3 regions of the Pedococcus sp. 2YAF34 genome follow, and region 3 is predicted to be linked to each of the others. Evidence: predicted binding sites of a transcription regulator. Region 3 holds the regulator's gene; each other region holds the start of a gene.
What was found. Region 3 encodes HrcA, which represses chaperone genes, less so after heat shock. Its sites were predicted from a motif close to TTNGCACTCGNNNNNNNCGAGTGCNAA; they were not measured.
Positions count from the first base shown of each region.

Region 1 (5,190 bases), on a different contig from region 3:
CGGGGGTGCGCCGCGCCGGGTCCAGCCAGGCGCCGACGCCCCGGGCACCCTCGCCCGCAGGCGGCGTGAACTCCTCGGCCAGCCCCTGCTGGGCCGAGGACTCGGGCCAGTGGCGGAGGTTGACGCCCGCGATCGCGGCGGTCACCTCGTCGGCGTCGACGGCCCGCACCCGCAGGTCGAGGCCGGCCATGGCCATGGCGTCGGCGCCGATGCCACACCCGAGGTCGTGCACGGTGTGGATGTCCGCGGCCCGGAAGCGCTGCGCGTGCTGCGCGGCGACGTTGAGCCGGGTCGCCTGCTCGAGCCCGTCGGAGGTGAAGAGCATGCCCTGGGCGAACTCGCCGAACTTCGCGGTCGCCCGCGCCCGCAGCCGGGCCTGGTTGAGGGCGGCGGCGACGAGGTCGGGCTCGAACCCGGCATCGCGCAGCCGCTGCTGGAGGCCGAGGGCCCGCGACTCGTCGTAGGGCGGAAGGGACTGCAGCAGCCCCCACCCCTCACCGGTCGTGAGCCGGCGGAGCAGGGGGAGGTCCATGGCGAGCATTCTGGCGTATCCCGACCGGCCGGTCCGTGGGCCGGTCGGGTGGGGTGCGCGGGCGCCTCGGGTGCGGGTGTGCGGTGGTGGCTCAGCCCTGGGTGGAGAGGGTGACCGTCCCGCTCGCGCGCGGGTGCGAGCAGGCCGTGCCCGAGCAGGCGCTCAGGTCCACCGCCGCCTCACCGGAGCCGACCGCGAACGCGGTCGGACCGGAGACGACGAGGTGCCAGGTGTGCGTCGTCCCGTCGCAGGTGAGGTCGACCGGGGTGGCGATCCCGGAGGTGGTGCCCTGGATGAGCCCGCCGCCGATCGCCCCGGTGGCGCCCGCCGCGCAGGAGTATCGGCCGCTGAGGGCCACCTTCCCGTCGCTCGCGACCGTCCCGGTCGGGTCGAGGGTCGCCTGCGCAGCCGGTGCCGTTGCCGGGGCCCGGAACGTGACCGACACGGTCGTGGCGCCCTGGGCGGTGTCGGAGAGGACGGCGACCCAGAACGGGCCGGTGGGTCCGGGCGAGGCGGTCAGGACCGGCCCGCCGCTGCACCCCATGAGTACGTTCGCCTTGGGGTCCGACAGGAGCGCGATCGCGACGGGGTGGTCAGAGGCCGACGCGTCGACGACGAACCCCGCGCCGTCCGGGTCGTCGTAGCGGAACCACACCGCACGGTCGGCCGTCGGGAGCCCGCAGTCCTGGGCGAGCCCGGTCTCCAGCCGGTCCAGGCTCGCTGCCGCCACACCCTCCCGCAGCGTCGTCGGCAGGTCGGCCACCACCGTGGCCCCGCGGTAGGAGTCGTTGCGTGGACGGGGTGCGGAGGGGGCCGGGTGCCCGGTGGGCGTGCTCCGGGTCGTGGCGGCGGGCGACGGGGTCGACACCGTCCGGGGAGCGGCGCTTGCGGCGTGGCTCGGCAGGGCTCGCGGCCTGGTGGTCACGGCCCGGGGGTGCGCAGCAGACGCGGTGCCGGTCGTGGACGTGGCGCGCGAGGTGGTGACGGCGACAGGCGCGCTGCGGGTCGCCGTGGCGTCCGTGGTGCCTGCAGCCACCGTCAGGGCGGCCGGGGGACGGTCGGCAGGGGCGCTGGATGCAGGGGCCGGCGCAGTGGTCGGTGGTGCCTGGCCGGTGCTGGCCGCGGCACCGGCGACCGGCAAGAGGGCCACCGCGGACGCGAGAGCGATGGCGGCGTGTGTCGACTTCATCAAGTTCCCCCCGGAAGCTGGTGAGGGCTCCCGGTGAGCCCTCACCCCTCCAGACGCGTGCCGTCGTCGCGAGGTTGTCGCGCGATCACGCAGGTCCGCCGGAGGGTCCAGGCCAGGCGGGGCAGGTCACGCGTGACAGGTCACGCGGGGCGCTTCCACTCGTACGGCGTGGTGGTGGAGACCTTGACCAGCCCGGCCCGCTCGAGGATGGGGCGGGAGAACTCGGTCGAGTCGCTGTTGAGGTAGCGCTTGCCGTGGGCGAGGGCCGAACGGGCGCGAGCGGCCGTCAGCGCGCGGTAGATGCCTCTGCCGCGCCACTGCGGCAGCGTGGCGCCGCCCCAGAGCCCGGCGAACTCGGTGCCCGCGACCGGCTCGAGCCGCCCGGCGCTGACGACCTCGTCATCCGCCTCCGCGACCCACATCTCCATGTCGTCCCGGGTCCGCAGCCGGTGCAGGATCTGCTCGGCCATCTCCGCCTCGCGCTCGGGGGAGTCGCCGAAGACCTCCGCCTGCATCCTCAGCATCGCGCGGACGTCGGCCTCGTCGGTGACCTGTCGCACCCGCACGCCGTCCGGCAGGTCGACGTCGCCGGCGAGCAGGTGCGCGTCGCCGACCATGACCGACTCCGGTTCGTCCGGCACGAACCCGTGGTCGACGAGCGCCTCGTGCAGGCCCGGCGCGTGGTCGTGGCCGCGGGTCTTCCACTCGACCCGGACGATGTCCGGCAGCGCCTCGTAGTGGGCCAGCGCGCCGCGGACGAGCTCACGCACCGAGGCCTCGTCCGCCGGCCGGCCGTCGACGTCAAGGCTGCGGTAGCTGATGAAGCCGCGACCGCCGAGGAAGGTGGCCAGGACCAGCGGGCCGAGCCGGTCGACCACGACCGCGGACGGCACCTCCGCCTCCTCCCTCAGCTGGGAGTCGTAGGCGTGGAGCAGGGCGGCGGCGCTGGCGGCATCGGTCACGGCGACGACCCTGCCGGGGTGCGTGGTCCCGTGGCAATCGGGTTTCGCCGACGGCCGCCGCATCCGCCCTCGGCGAACATGGCGGGAACCGTTGGCACTCGAGTTGACCGAGTGCCAACTCCGTCTCTAGATTTGCCGTTGGCACTCAGGTTCGTCGAGTGCTAACGAGCCACCCGGTCGACCCCCGCGACGGCGACCGGACGGCAAGCACTCGGCACCACCCGGCAGTACCCGCACCATCCACCTGTCACTCCGACATTCCCGAAGGGGAGGTCCTCATCGTGTCGGTTTCCATCAAGCCGCTCGAAGACCGCATCGTCGTCAAGTCCGTCGAGGCCGAGCAGACCACTGCGTCCGGTCTCGTCATCCCGGACACCGCGAAGGAGAAGCCCCAGGAGGGCGAGGTCCTCGCGATCGGTCCCGGCCGCATCGACGACAACGGCAACCGTGTCCCGCTCGACGTCACCGTCGGCGACCGGGTCATCTACAGCAAGTACGGCGGCACCGAGATCAAGCACGGCGGCGAGGAGTACCTCATCCTCTCCGCGCGCGACGTCCTCGCCATCGTCGGCTGAGCATTCGCACCTGATGAGTGACGTGCCCTGTATGCCGACTGGTCGGCATACAGGGCACGTTGCCTTCGTTCCCTGATTTTCGCTGCTAGAGAAGGACTTTCATGGCTAAGACGCTGGAGTTCAACGACTCCGCTCGCAAGTCGCTCGAGCGTGGTGTCGACGCGCTCGCGAACGCGGTCAAGGTGACGCTCGGCCCCAAGGGCCGCAACGTCGTCATCGACAAGAAGTGGGGCGCCCCCACGATCACCAACGACGGCGTGACCATCGCCCGAGAGGTGGAGCTCGAGGACCCGTACGAGAACCTCGGCGCCCAGCTCGCCAAGGAGGTCGCGACCAAGACCAACGACGTCGCCGGCGACGGCACCACCACCGCCACCGTGCTCGCCCAGGCCATGGTCAAGGAGGGCCTGCGCAATGTTGCCGCGGGTGCTGCTCCGGCCGGGCTCAAGCGCGGCATCGACCAGGCCGTCGAGGCCGTCTCCGAGCGCCTGCTCGCGACCGCCCGCGAGATCGAGGGCAAGGACGAGATCGCCCAGGTCGCCGCGCTGTCCGCGCAGGACCAGGTCATCGGCTCCACCATCGCCGACGCGTTCGACAAGGTCGGCAAGGACGGCGTCATCACCGTCGAGGAGTCCTCGACCGCGACGACCGAGCTCGAGTTCACCGAGGGCATGCAGTTCGACAAGGGCTACATTTCGCCCTACTTCATCTCCGACGCCGAGCGCATGGAGGCTGTCGTCGAGGACGCCTACATCCTCATCAACCAGGGCAAGATCTCGGCCATCGCCGACGTCCTCCCGGTGCTGGAGAAGGTCGTCAAGAGCGGCAAGCCGCTGCTGATCATCGCCGAGGACATCGACGGCGAGGCGCTGTCGACCCTGGTGGTCAACAAGATCCGCGGCACGTTCAACGTCGTGGCCGTCAAGGCCCCCGGCTTCGGCGACCGCCGCAAGGCGATGCTGCAGGACATGGCCACCCTCACCGGCGGCCAGGTCATCTCCGAGGAGGTCGGGCTCAAGCTCGACCAGGCCGACCTCGACGTGCTGGGCCAGGCCCGCCGCATCGTCGTCACCAAGGACACCACCACGATCATCGACGGCGCCGGCTCGACCGACGACGTCACCGGCCGGGTCAACCAGATCAAGGCCGAGATCGAGCGTACCGACTCCGACTGGGACCGCGAGAAGCTCCAGGAGCGCCTCGCCAAGCTCGCCGGTGGCGTCTGCGTCATCAAGGTCGGTGCCCACACCGAGGTGGAGCTCAAGGAGAAGAAGCACCGCATCGAGGACGCCATCTCGGCGACCCGCGCGGCCATCGAGGAGGGCATCGTCGCCGGCGGCGGCTCCGCCCTCGTCCACGCTGCCTCCGTCATCGACGACCTCGGCCTCGAGGGCGACGAGGCGACCGGCTCGCTGATCGTCAAGAAGGCCGCGGCCGAGCCGCTGCGCTGGATCGCCGAGAACGCCGGCCTCGAGGGCTACGTCGCCGTCTCCAAGGTCTCCGAGCTCGAGCCCGGCAACGGCCTCAACGCGGCGACCGGCGAGTACGTCAACCTGATCAAGGCCGGCGTCATCGACCCGGTCAAGGTCACCCGCTCCGCCCTGCGCAACGCCGCCTCGATCGCGTCGATGGTCCTGACCACCGACACGCTCGTCGTGGAGAAGAAGGAAGAGGAGCCGGAGGCCGTCGGCGGCCACGGCCACGGCCACGGTCACTGACCTCACGCCCAGCCGGGGCTGAGTGCGGTTCGTCCGCGCCGTACCTCGCGAAGGCCCGTCCCCACACCGGGGGCGGGCCTTCGTCGCGTGCTTGGACGCCGCTACCGCGCGGTGGCGCCGCGCCGCGGTCCAGGTCCATTCGCGCCGGATCTGTCCCGAACCGCCCCTGGTGGGCGGTCACGAGGGCGATTGGTGACTGATCCGGCGTGTGTCG
Region 1 is NZ_JBFRFA010000017.1:70,488-75,677, reverse strand. It holds gene AB4Z02_RS11110 (THUMP-like domain-containing protein) at 1-532, opposite strand, end outside; gene AB4Z02_RS11105 (DUF6299 family protein) at 624-1,721, opposite strand; gene AB4Z02_RS11100 (GNAT family N-acetyltransferase) at 1,862-2,683, opposite strand; gene groES (co-chaperone GroES) at 2,965-3,258, shown strand; gene groL (chaperonin GroEL) at 3,360-4,976, shown strand.
Region 1: a site for HrcA is predicted at 2,775-2,801, ahead of groES (co-chaperone GroES). Genes of this name have one in related genera too.

Region 2 (5,190 bases), on a different contig from region 3:
CTCCGCCGAGACGGTGCGCTCCACGCAGTAGGTGGATGGAGCGGTACGCCGCTCACGAAGGGGAAGGGCGGGAGCTGGTGCTCCCGCCCTTCCTCGTGTCCGGCGCCGCTCGGTGAGGCTGCGCTCGGTATGGCGCTGCGGCGCTCAGCCCTGCTTGGCGCTGGTGGCGATGCCGTCGAGGATGTGCCGCTGGGCGAACGCGAACACGATGATCATCGGCAGCGTCGCCAGCAGGGTGGCCGCCATCGCGATCTCCCAGTGGTACTCGCCCGAGAGGGCGAAGCTGTCGACGATGAGCTTCAGGCCACGCGGCATCGTGAAGTAGCTCTCGGTCTGCAGGTAGATCAGCGGCTTCATCAGGTCCGACCAGCTCGCCTGCAGCTCGAAGACGAACACGATGATGAGCGCAGGCCGGGCCAGGGGCAGCGCGATCCGTCGGAACATGCCGAAGTAGCTGCAGCCGTCGACGCGGGCCGCCTCGAAGAGCTCACGCGGTATGCCGAGGAAGAACTGGCGCAGCAGGAAGATGTAGAAGGCCGAGCCGAACAGGTTCTGGGCCCACAGCGGGACCTGGGTGTCGACCATGCCCAGGTGGTTCCAGATCAGGTAGACCGGGATCATCGTGACCGCCCCGGGCAGCATCATCGTCGACAGCACGAGGCCGAAGACCAGCCCGCGGCCGCGGAAGCGGAAGTAGGCGAACCCGAACGCCACGAGCGCGCTCGAGAGCGTCACCGTCGTCGCGGCCATGAGGCCGACGACCACCGAGTTGACGAGCCACTGCAGGACCGGGCCGGCCCGCCACACCTCGACGAAGTTGTGCCACTGCACGTCGGACGGGATGAGCCTGTTGTCGAACACCTGGGACTTGGGCTTCAGCGCCGCACTGACCAGCCAGACCAGCGGGTAGACGAAGGCGGCCGTGGCCAGCCACAGCAGGGCCAGCCGCAGCGGCGACCACCACGACCACGAACGGGGACCCGGACGCGAGGGGGCCGACGGAGCACCCTCACCCCACCCGGTGCCCGGTCCCACGTCCTTGCCGGCAGAGGCCGCCGCGGCTGCAGGTGGGGTGGACTCGTCCAGGGCGCTCATCGGCTCTCCCCCTCGTAGTAGACGAACCGGTTGCCGATCCGGAACTGCAGGGCGGTGATGAGCAGGATGATGACGAACAGCAGCCAGGCCATGGACGACGCGAAGCCCATCTTGAAGAACTGGAACGCGTTCTGGAACAGGTAGACCATGTAGACGAGCGACTCGTCGGAGGCGGTCGCCTTCTGCTGTGGCCCGTAGAACATCGTGTAGGCCTGGTCGAACATCTGCATCGCCGCGATGGTGTGCGTGATGACGGTGAAGAACAGGGCGCCGGAGATCATCGGGAGCGTGATGTGCCAGAAGCGGCGCACGGGTCCGGCGCCGTCGAGCATGGCCGCCTCGTGCAGCTGCCGCGGCACGTTGTGCAACGCCGCGAGGTAGATGACGATGCTGCCGCCGACGGTCCACAGGCTCACCACGGCCAGCGACGGCTTCAGCCACGCCGGGTCGGTGGTCCAGTTGGGCCCGTCGATGCCGACCCACCCGAGCACCTCGTTGACCAGGCCACGCTGTCCGTTGAGCAGCAGCAGGAACATCGCGCCCGCCGCCACGGCCGGAGTCATCACCGGCAGGTAGAAGGCCGTGCGGAAGAAGCCCGCCATCCGCCCGACCCGCTGCAGCAGCATGGCCAGCCCGAGGGCCACGGCCGTGCCGAGCGGCACGAACATCGCGGCATACGTGAAGGTGTTGGCCAGGGACGTCCTGACCCGGGGGTCGGACCAGAGGTCGCGGTAGTTCTCGAGCCCGACAGCGTGCGACTGCCCGACGAGCGAGTAGTCCGTGAACGACAGCACCAGGCTCACGACCATCGGCCCCGCCGTGAACACGAGGAACCCGACGATCCACGGCGCGATGAACCACCAGCCTCCCCGGCTCTCGTGCCGGCTCACCGCGCTGCGGGAGGCTCTTCTACCCACCGGAGACCTTCGAGTACGCCGCCTGGGCCTCCTTCTGCGCCTGGTCCAGTGCTGCCTTGGCGGACTGGCCACCGAGGGCCCGGGCCACGCCGCTCTTCCACGCCGCGTCGATCTCCGCGCCCGCCGGGGAGGGGTTGAGCGCCTTGGCCGAGTCGAGGGTGGCGTAGAACGCCTGGATGGCCTGCTCGAAGCCGGCGTCGGGGGCCTTGGTGAGGTACTTCTCGCGGATCTGGTCGTCGGCCTGCTTGTTGGCGGTGAACAGACCGGTGAAGAAGCTGCCGTCCTTCTTCACCGTCGCCATCCGCGCCTCGGCGGCCTTCATCCAGGTGTCCGTCGTGGTCATCGTCTTGGCCCAGGCGCACGCGGCCTTGGGGTTCTTGGCGCCCTTCGGGATCGCCCAGGCCTGGCCGCCGAGGGTGCTCACCGGCTTGCCGTCGCGACCCAGGATGGGGGCGGCGCCGAGCTGCAGGCCGGCCTTGCGCGAGTCGCGCAGGACGTTGACGTACCAGTTCTCCATGGGGAAGGCCGCGATCGAGCCAACCGTGAGCGGGTTCTTCTCGCCGAAGATGTCGTAGGAGTCGCGGAACGCCTTGAAGTTGCCCCAGCCGCCCTGGTCCTTCACGAGACCGAGGGCGAAGTCGAGGGCCTCGACGGCCTTGGGGTCGTTGAGGTTCGGAGACCCGTCGGCCTTGACGATCTCGGCGCCGTTGATGGCAGCCCACAGCGGGAAGGAGTCGGGCAGCTTGGGGTCGTAGCCGATCCGCTTGATCTTGATGCCCGAGCCCTCGTAGAGCTTGGCGGAGGTCGCCTTCAGCGCGGCCCAGTCCTTGGTCTGGATGTCGTCGACGGTGAGGCCGGCCGCCTTGACCGTCTTGGCGTCGACGAGGTCGACGGACACGATGTAGAACTCCGGGATGCCATACGGCTTGTCCTTGTAGGTGACCGACCGCATGGCCGCCGGCCGGTACTGCCCGGTGTCGACCTGCTGGCCCGAGACGCAGTCGGACAACGGCTGGAGGGCGCCCTTCGCGGCGTAGGTGCCGATGAGGTTGCGGTCGATGTAGACGAGGTCCGGCGGGTTGCCGCTGGCGAGCGCGGTGAGGAACTGCTGGGCGTCGAAGTCACCCTTGTTGTGGGTGACGCTGACGTCCGGGTAGGCCTTCTGGAAGGCGCTGATGCGGGCTTGGGCCACCTCGTCCTCGCCCCCGAAGCCCATGATGTTGAGCTTGCCGGACGGGGTCCCGGACCACGTGCTGCCGGACTTCCCCGAGCTGTCGCCCCCGCCGAAGCTCTTGCTCCCCACGCCGGCACAGCCGGTGGCGAGCAGGATCGGCACCAGGCTGAGGACGGCGAGTCGTCTGCGGGTCATCGAGGGCACCTCCGTCGCAGGGCCACCCTGGTTGACAGCCCCTTCCCGCGGCTCTTACCCCGCCCTCCGGTGGAGAAACGCCTCTCGCCCTGCGCCCCGCAGCGGCCCCGTGCAGACCGCCACGCGAAGGGCGCCCACCGGCAGCCGGCGGGCGCCCTTCCCGGCACCTCCCTGTTCACCTCAGGCGTGGATCTCCCGACGCCCCTGGGCGGTGCCGGTGATCGCGATCTTGCGCGGCTTCGCCTTCTCCGCCACCGGGACCTGCAGGCTCAGCACCCCGCCCTCGTACTGCGCCGAGATGTGCTCGGTGTCGAGGTTGTCCCCCAGCACCAGCTGCCGGCTGAAGACCCCCCGGGGCCGCTCCGCTGCGATGGCCTCCGCGTCACTGGCACGCGAGGGACGCTCCGCCCTCACCGTGACGACGTTGCGCTCGACGTCCAGGTCGATCGAGTCCGGGTCGACGCCCGGCAGGTCGAACTCGACGTGGAACACGTCGCCGTCGCGCCACGCATCCATCGGCATCACCGAAGGGCGGGCCATCGTCCCGTGGGTGCCGAACACCTGCTGGGTGAGCCGGTCCAGCTCTCGGAACGGGTCGGTCTGCATCAGCATCGTCTCCACCTCCGTCATTTCTGGTCCTGATGCATTCCACTGCCACGGATCGGGCCGCGATCTGTGGCATCTGGTATAGATTTCTTCTAGCACTTGGCAGAGCTGGACGCAAGTACCAGCCGACGAGCTCGATCGCATGCGGCGCATCCGTGACCTGCTCCAGGCCGGGCTGAACCTTGCCGGCATCGGCATGGTTCGGGACCTCGGGGCCCAGAACCGGGAGCTGCGTGCGGCACAGAGGGCCGGCCACGGGCGCGCTGACCAGCCGGGCGGGCGGGCCGAACCGGGGGCGGGACGAAGTCGGGCCCTTGGTCCCGCGTACCGGCCCCGCGCTGCCGCGAGGCTCTGGGCGGAGGTCGTGGAAGGCCTCCCTATTCGAGCGATTTTGGGCTAGAAAGGGGCCGAAGGTGAGAGCAGCGCGGCACTCCGGCAGGGAGGACGAGCGATGAGGGAGCACGCCACCGCCACTTCGGCGGGCACGCCCACGCGTGCGCTGGTCCTCGCCACGACCGGCTTCGCCATCAACTTCTGGGCGTGGGCCCTCCTCAGCCCGCTCGGGCCGCGGTTCAAGGACCTGCTCGCGCTGTCCTCGGGGCAGCAGGCCCTCGTGGTGGCCGTCCCGGTCATCGTCGGCTCGGTCGGTCGCATCCCCGTAGGCGCCCTGACCGACCGTTTCGGCGGCCGGGTGATGTTCCCCATCGTGTCTCTGGCGACCGTCGTGCCGGTGCTCTTCATCGGCCTGCTGGGCCAGGACTCTCTCGCGGGGCTGCTCGTCGGCGGCTTCTTCCTCGGCATCGGCGGCACCGCGTTCGCCATCGGGGTGCCGCTCGTCAACGCGTGGTTCCCGCCCGAGCGGCGCGGGTTCGCGATCGGCGTCTTCGGCGCCGGCATGGGCGGCACCGCGGTCAGCGCCCTGACCACCGTGCGCCTGGTCACCGAGGTGGGCGACAAGGCACCCTTCCTCATCACCGCGCTCGCGCTCGTGGCGTATGCAGCGCTGGCCTGGCTCTTCCTTCGCGACGCACCGGGGCGCGTGGTCCCGACCACCTCGGTGCTGAGCCGCCTCGGGGCTGCCGCGCGGCTGCCCATCGCGTGGCAGGCGTGCGTCCTCTACGCCATCGCTTTCGGCGGCTACGTCGCCTTCTCCGTCTACCTGCCGGCCTACCTCAAGACCGCCTACGGCCTCGAGCAGGCCGA
Region 2 is NZ_JBFRFA010000012.1:50,702-55,891, reverse strand. It holds gene AB4Z02_RS08755 (DUF3618 domain-containing protein) at 1-31, shown strand, start outside; gene AB4Z02_RS08750 (carbohydrate ABC transporter permease) at 145-1,095, opposite strand; gene AB4Z02_RS08745 (carbohydrate ABC transporter permease) at 1,092-1,985, opposite strand; gene AB4Z02_RS08740 (extracellular solute-binding protein) at 2,005-3,381, opposite strand; gene AB4Z02_RS08735 (Hsp20/alpha crystallin family protein) at 3,562-3,993, opposite strand; gene AB4Z02_RS08730 (MFS transporter) at 4,439-5,190, shown strand, end outside.
Region 2: a site for HrcA is predicted at 4,080-4,106, ahead of AB4Z02_RS08735 (Hsp20/alpha crystallin family protein). Genes of this name have one in related genera too.

Region 3 (5,190 bases):
CTCGCCGTGCAGGAGCTCGTGTGGACGGCCCAGGCCGCCCTGGGGCGGGGCGTGATCCCGGTGCGCTTCCAGGTCGCGGGCGGGGTCACGACCCTCTTCGGGTCGATCCCGACCGACCAGCTGTTCACCCGGCCGTCCGCCGATCTTTCCTGGCGCGACCTCGCACCGATCTGGGTCACCGCCCCCACCCGCGACCAGGTCCTCCCGGCCGGCACGCCGGTCACGCTCAGGGGCGAGGCCACCGTCTTCGAGGCCACCCTGCAGTGGGAGCTCGACCGCGGCACGACCACGGTCGGGAGCGGTACGGCGATGGCCACCATCGGGGCGCCGTCGCGCGGGACCTACTCGGTCGACCTCGGCCGGCTCAGCGCAGGCACCTACACGGTCCGGGTGAGGTCGGCGAGCCCCAAGGACGGCACGGTCGCGGCCGAGGACTCGGTGACGTTCACCGTGCGGTGAGGCGCGGGGCATCGCCCTCGCGGGACCGGCTCAGCGCCAGCGCGCAGCGGCGCTGAGCACCGCGAGCGCCGCGGGGCCGGCACTGGAGGAGCGCAGCACGCTCGACCCCAGGCGTACGGTGCGTGCCCCGGCGGCCTCGAACGCCGCAACCTCCTCGGGGGTGATGCCGCCCTCGGGGCCGACGACCACGACGACCTCGCCGGAGGCCGGGAGGTCCTGTCCGGCAAGGGGTTCGGTGGCGTCCTCGTGGAGCACGAACGCCGCGGAGGCCGCGGCCAGGCGCCCGGCGAGTCCCTTGGACGTCACCAGCTCGGAGACGACAGGGGTCCGCGGGCGCCGCGACTGCTTGGCCGCGGCACGGACGGTCGACTCCCACTTGCGGCGGGCTTTCTCGCCCCGCTCGCCCCGCCATTGCACGATGCTGCGCGAGGCCTGCCAGGGCACGACCTCGTCGACGCCGAGCTCGGTGGCGGTCTCGATGGCCTGGTCGTCGCGCTCCCCCTTGGCGAGCGCCTGCACCAGGACGAAGCGGGGCTGCGGCTCCGGCTCGACCGCCATGTCCTCGACCCGGAGGTCGAGCCGGGCGGGGGCGGCGGCCTCCACCACGCAGGTGGCCACCAGGCCCCCGCCGTCGGCGAGCAGGAGGTGCTCCCCCACCCCGATCCGGCGCACCGTCGCGGCGTGGCGGCCCTCGGCCCCGTCCAGGACGACCCGGGCTCCCGAGGCGGCACCCGCGAGCACCGCCTCGTCGACGAGGAACAGGGGCAGCGTCACGGCGCGGCTACTTGGCCTTGAACGCGTCGCGCAGCTTGCCGAACAGGCCCGGGTGGGCCGGCGAGAGACGCCCCTCGGGGCGCTCCTCACCGCGGAGCACGGCGAGCTGGCGCAGGAGGTCCTCCTGGGCGTCGTCGAGGCGCGTCGGCGTGACCACGTTGGCGTGGATGACCAGGTCGCCGCGACCGGTGCCGCGCAGGTGGGTGACCCCGAGCCCGCGCAGGGTCATCGCGTCGCCCGCCTGGGTGCCCGGCTTGATCTCGAGCTCGTTGACACCGTCGAACGTGTCGAGCTTGAGGGTCGTGCCGAGCGCCGCGGCCGTCATGGGCAGCTCGACCGTGCAGTGCAGGTCGTCGCCGCGCCGCTGGAAGGTCTGGTGCGGACGCACCGCGACCTCGACGTAGAGGTCACCGGCGGGGCCGCCGCCCTGGCCGACCTCGCCCTCGCCGGCGAGCTGGATACGGGTGCCGGTGTCGACGCCGGCGGGCACCTTGATCTTCAGGGTGCGCCGGGTGCGGACCCGGCCGTCGCCGGAGCACTCGAAGCAGGGGCTGACCAGCACCTCGCCGTAGCCCTGGCAGGTCATGCAGGGGCGGGTGGTCATCACCTGGCCGAGGAAGGACCGCTGCACCTGCTGGATCTCGCCGCGACCGCCGCAGACGTCACAGGTACGGCGCGAGGTGCCCGGCTGGGCCCCGTCACCGTGGCAGGTGGAGCACACGACCGCGGTCTCGACGGTGAGCTCCTTCTCGCCCCCGAACACCGCGTCGGCGAGGTCGAGGTCGAGGCGCACGAGGGCGTCCTGGCCGCGGCGCTGGCGCGACCGTGGGCCGCGCTGGGCCTGCCCGGCGCCCGCCCCGAAGAAGGCGTCCATGATGTCGCTGAAGGAGAAGCCCTGGCCGAAGCCGGCCGCGCCCGCGGCGTAGGGGTCGGAGCCCATGTCGTAGGCGCGCTTCTTCTCGGCGTCGGAGAGCACGTCGTAGGCCTGGGAGACCTTCTTGAACTGCTCCTCGGCCTCGGGGCTGGGGTTGACGTCGGGGTGCAGCTTGCGCGCCATCTTGCGGTAGGCCCGCTTGATGTCCTCCGGCGACGCGTCCTTGGAGACGCCCAGGTCCTGGTAGTAGTCGTTCAACGAGTGTCCTTGTCAGTGGTGCGTGGTCGCGCGGTGCCGTCGGGGACGACGGTCACTGCGCCAGGATTCGGGAGACGTAGGTGGCGACGGCCCGGACCGACGCCATCGTGGTCGGGTAGTCCATGCGGGTGGGTCCGAGGACGCCGAGCCCGGCGACCAGCTCGGAGCCGTGGCCGTACTCGGTGGAGACGACCGACGTCGACTGGAGCCCCGCGAACGGGTTCTCGTGGCCGATACGCACCGACACGGCGTCGGAGGTCTCACGGGCGGTGCCGAGCAGCTTGAGCAGCACGACGTGCTGCTCGAGCGCCTCGAGCACGGGGCCGATGGTGAGCGGGAAGTCGGTGCCGACGCGGGCGAGGTTGGAGGTGCCGGCCAGCACGACCCGCTCCTCCCGCTCCTCGACCAGGGCGTCGTCGAGCGAGCGCAGGACGGCCCGGACGAGGTCGCGGTCGGCCGGCTCGAACTCCTCCGGCAGCGAGCCGAGGGAGTCGGCCGCGTCGACCAGTCGAGCGCCGACCGCTCGCGCGTTGACCTTGGCCCGGAGCAGGCCGAGCGTGGCCTCCCCGTCGGGCGTGGACAGGTCGTGGGTCGTCTCGATGACGCGCTGCTCCACCCGGCCGGTGTTGACGATGAGCACGATCATCAGGCGGGTGCTGCCCATGGGCACGAACTCGATGTGCCGCACCGACGAGCGCGTCAGCGACGGGTACTGCATGACCGCGACCTGCCGGGTCAGCGAGGCGAGCAGGCGCACGGTGCGGTCGACGACGTCGTCGAGGTCGACGGCGCCCTCGAGGAACTGGCCGATGGCCGACCGCTCGGCGGCGGACATGGGCTTGACCGAGCTGAGCCGGTCGACGAAGAGCCGGTAGCCGGCGTCGGTCGGCACCCGCCCGGCGCTGGTGTGGGGGGCGGCGATGAGCCCCTCCTCCTCCAGGGCGGCCATGTCGTTGCGCACCGTGGCGGCCGAGACCCCGAGCTGGTGGCGCTCGAGGAGGGCCTTGGAGCCCACGGGTTCGGAGGTCTCGACGTAGTCCTGCACGATCGCGCGCAGCACGGCGAGACGGCGCTCCTCGCTCATCAGACACCTCCTGTGAGTCTGTCGTGGTGCGGCGGCGACCACCGCCGCACCGCTGGCACTCATGGTCAGCGAGTGCCAAGTCTACGGTGTTCCCGACCTCTCGGCCGCACCGGCGGCGCGCCCTCGCGAACGTCGGCGACCCCGCGGCATACCCTGCCTCGGTGTCCGACCGCTATGGCTCCGATGTCCTCTCCGGCGACTGGAAGGTCCCCCCGCGGGGACGCTCCCGCGAGGTGGAGGCCGAGACCGGCCTGGTCGTCGAGGACGTGCAGACCGGGTGGTGCGGGGCCGTCGTGCGCGTCGAGAAGGCCGGCGGCATGCGGGTCGTGCACCTCGAGGACCGCCGCGGACGCACCAGGGGCTTCCCGATGGGGCCGGGCTTCCTGCTCGACGGCGCCCCCGTCATCCTCACCCCGCCCACCGCCGCCGCCCGCGCCCAGCTCGCCGCGGCCAAAGCCGTGACGTCGCGGACTGCTTCGGGATCCCGGGCCGTCGAGGGCGCCAAGGCTCGCGTCGCCAGCGGTTCGCGCATCTTCGTCGAGGGGCGCCACGACGCCGAGCTCGTGGAGAAGGTCTGGGGTGACGACCTGCGCATCGAGGGGGTCGTCGTCGAGATGCTCGACGGGGTCGACGACCTCGCCGGGGCGATCCGCGACTTCGCCCCCGGACCGGGCCAGCGGATGGGGGTCCTCGTCGACCACCTCCTGCCCGGGACCAAGGAGGACAAGGTCGTCCAGGCGTGCCGCAAGGGCCCGTATGCCGCGCACGTCAAGATCCTCGGCCACCCCTACGTCGACGTGTGGCAGTCGGTGCGGCCGGAGCGGCTCGGGCTGCAGCAGTGGCCGGTCATCCCCCGCGGGCAGTCGTGGAAGCACGGCATCTGCCACCACCTGGGTTGGCAGGCCGACAGCCAGGCCGACATCGCCCGGGCCTGGAAGCAGATCCTCGGGACGGTGCGGTCCTACGCCGACCTCGAGCCGACCCTGCTCGCCAGCGTCGAGGAGCTCATCGACTTCGTCACCGAGCCGGGGCACTGAGCGGAGGCACTGAGCGGAGGCACTGAGCGCTGGCACTGAGGCCTCGCCCGCCGCCCTCGGCCGGCCGTCGGCGTCGGGGTCGTCCCTGACGCGACCCTGACCGGGCCCTGCGCCGACCCCGAAAGCCCTGTGCGCGGACTGCCGGATGCGTTTCACTGGACGCCAGGCACCACTCACGGAGGGAAACCATGACCGCCTCACCGCAGTACCCGCAGCAGCCGACCCAGCCGATGTCGCAGCAGGAGGAGAAGACCTGGGCAACCCTGACCCACGTCATCTCCGGCGCCGCGATGGTCGTCAGCGCCGGCACGCTGGGCTTCGTCGCCAGCCTCGTGATCTACCTCGTCTACCGCGACCGGGGGCCATTCGTCCGGGCGCACGCGGCCAACGCCGTCAACGTGCAGCTCACGGCCCTCGTCGGCCTCATCGTGTCCGGCATCCTGATGCTGGTCCTGGTCGGCTTCATCACCTACCCGATCATCGTGGTGGCTGCCGTCGTGATCCACGCCATCGCTGCGGTGCGGGCCAACGCGGGTGAGTGGTACGACCCGCCCTTCACCATCCGCTTCGTGAAGTGACTTCCGTCTAGCGAAGACCGAGCAGCCGGCGCACCACGGTGTCGGCCAACAGGCGGCCCTGCCTCGTCAGCACCACCCGCTGGCGGCGCAGGGCCGCTGTCGCGTCCACGAGCCCGTCGGCGATGA
Region 3 is NZ_JBFRFA010000001.1:166,845-172,034, forward strand. It holds gene AB4Z02_RS00820 (Gmad2 immunoglobulin-like domain-containing protein) at 1-459, shown strand, start outside; gene AB4Z02_RS00825 (16S rRNA (uracil(1498)-N(3))-methyltransferase) at 490-1,233, opposite strand; gene dnaJ (molecular chaperone DnaJ) at 1,241-2,365, opposite strand; gene hrcA (heat-inducible transcriptional repressor HrcA) at 2,418-3,449, opposite strand; gene AB4Z02_RS00840 (DUF3097 domain-containing protein) at 3,611-4,486, shown strand; gene AB4Z02_RS00845 (DUF4870 domain-containing protein) at 4,675-5,064, shown strand; gene hemW (radical SAM family heme chaperone HemW) at 5,072-5,190, opposite strand, start outside.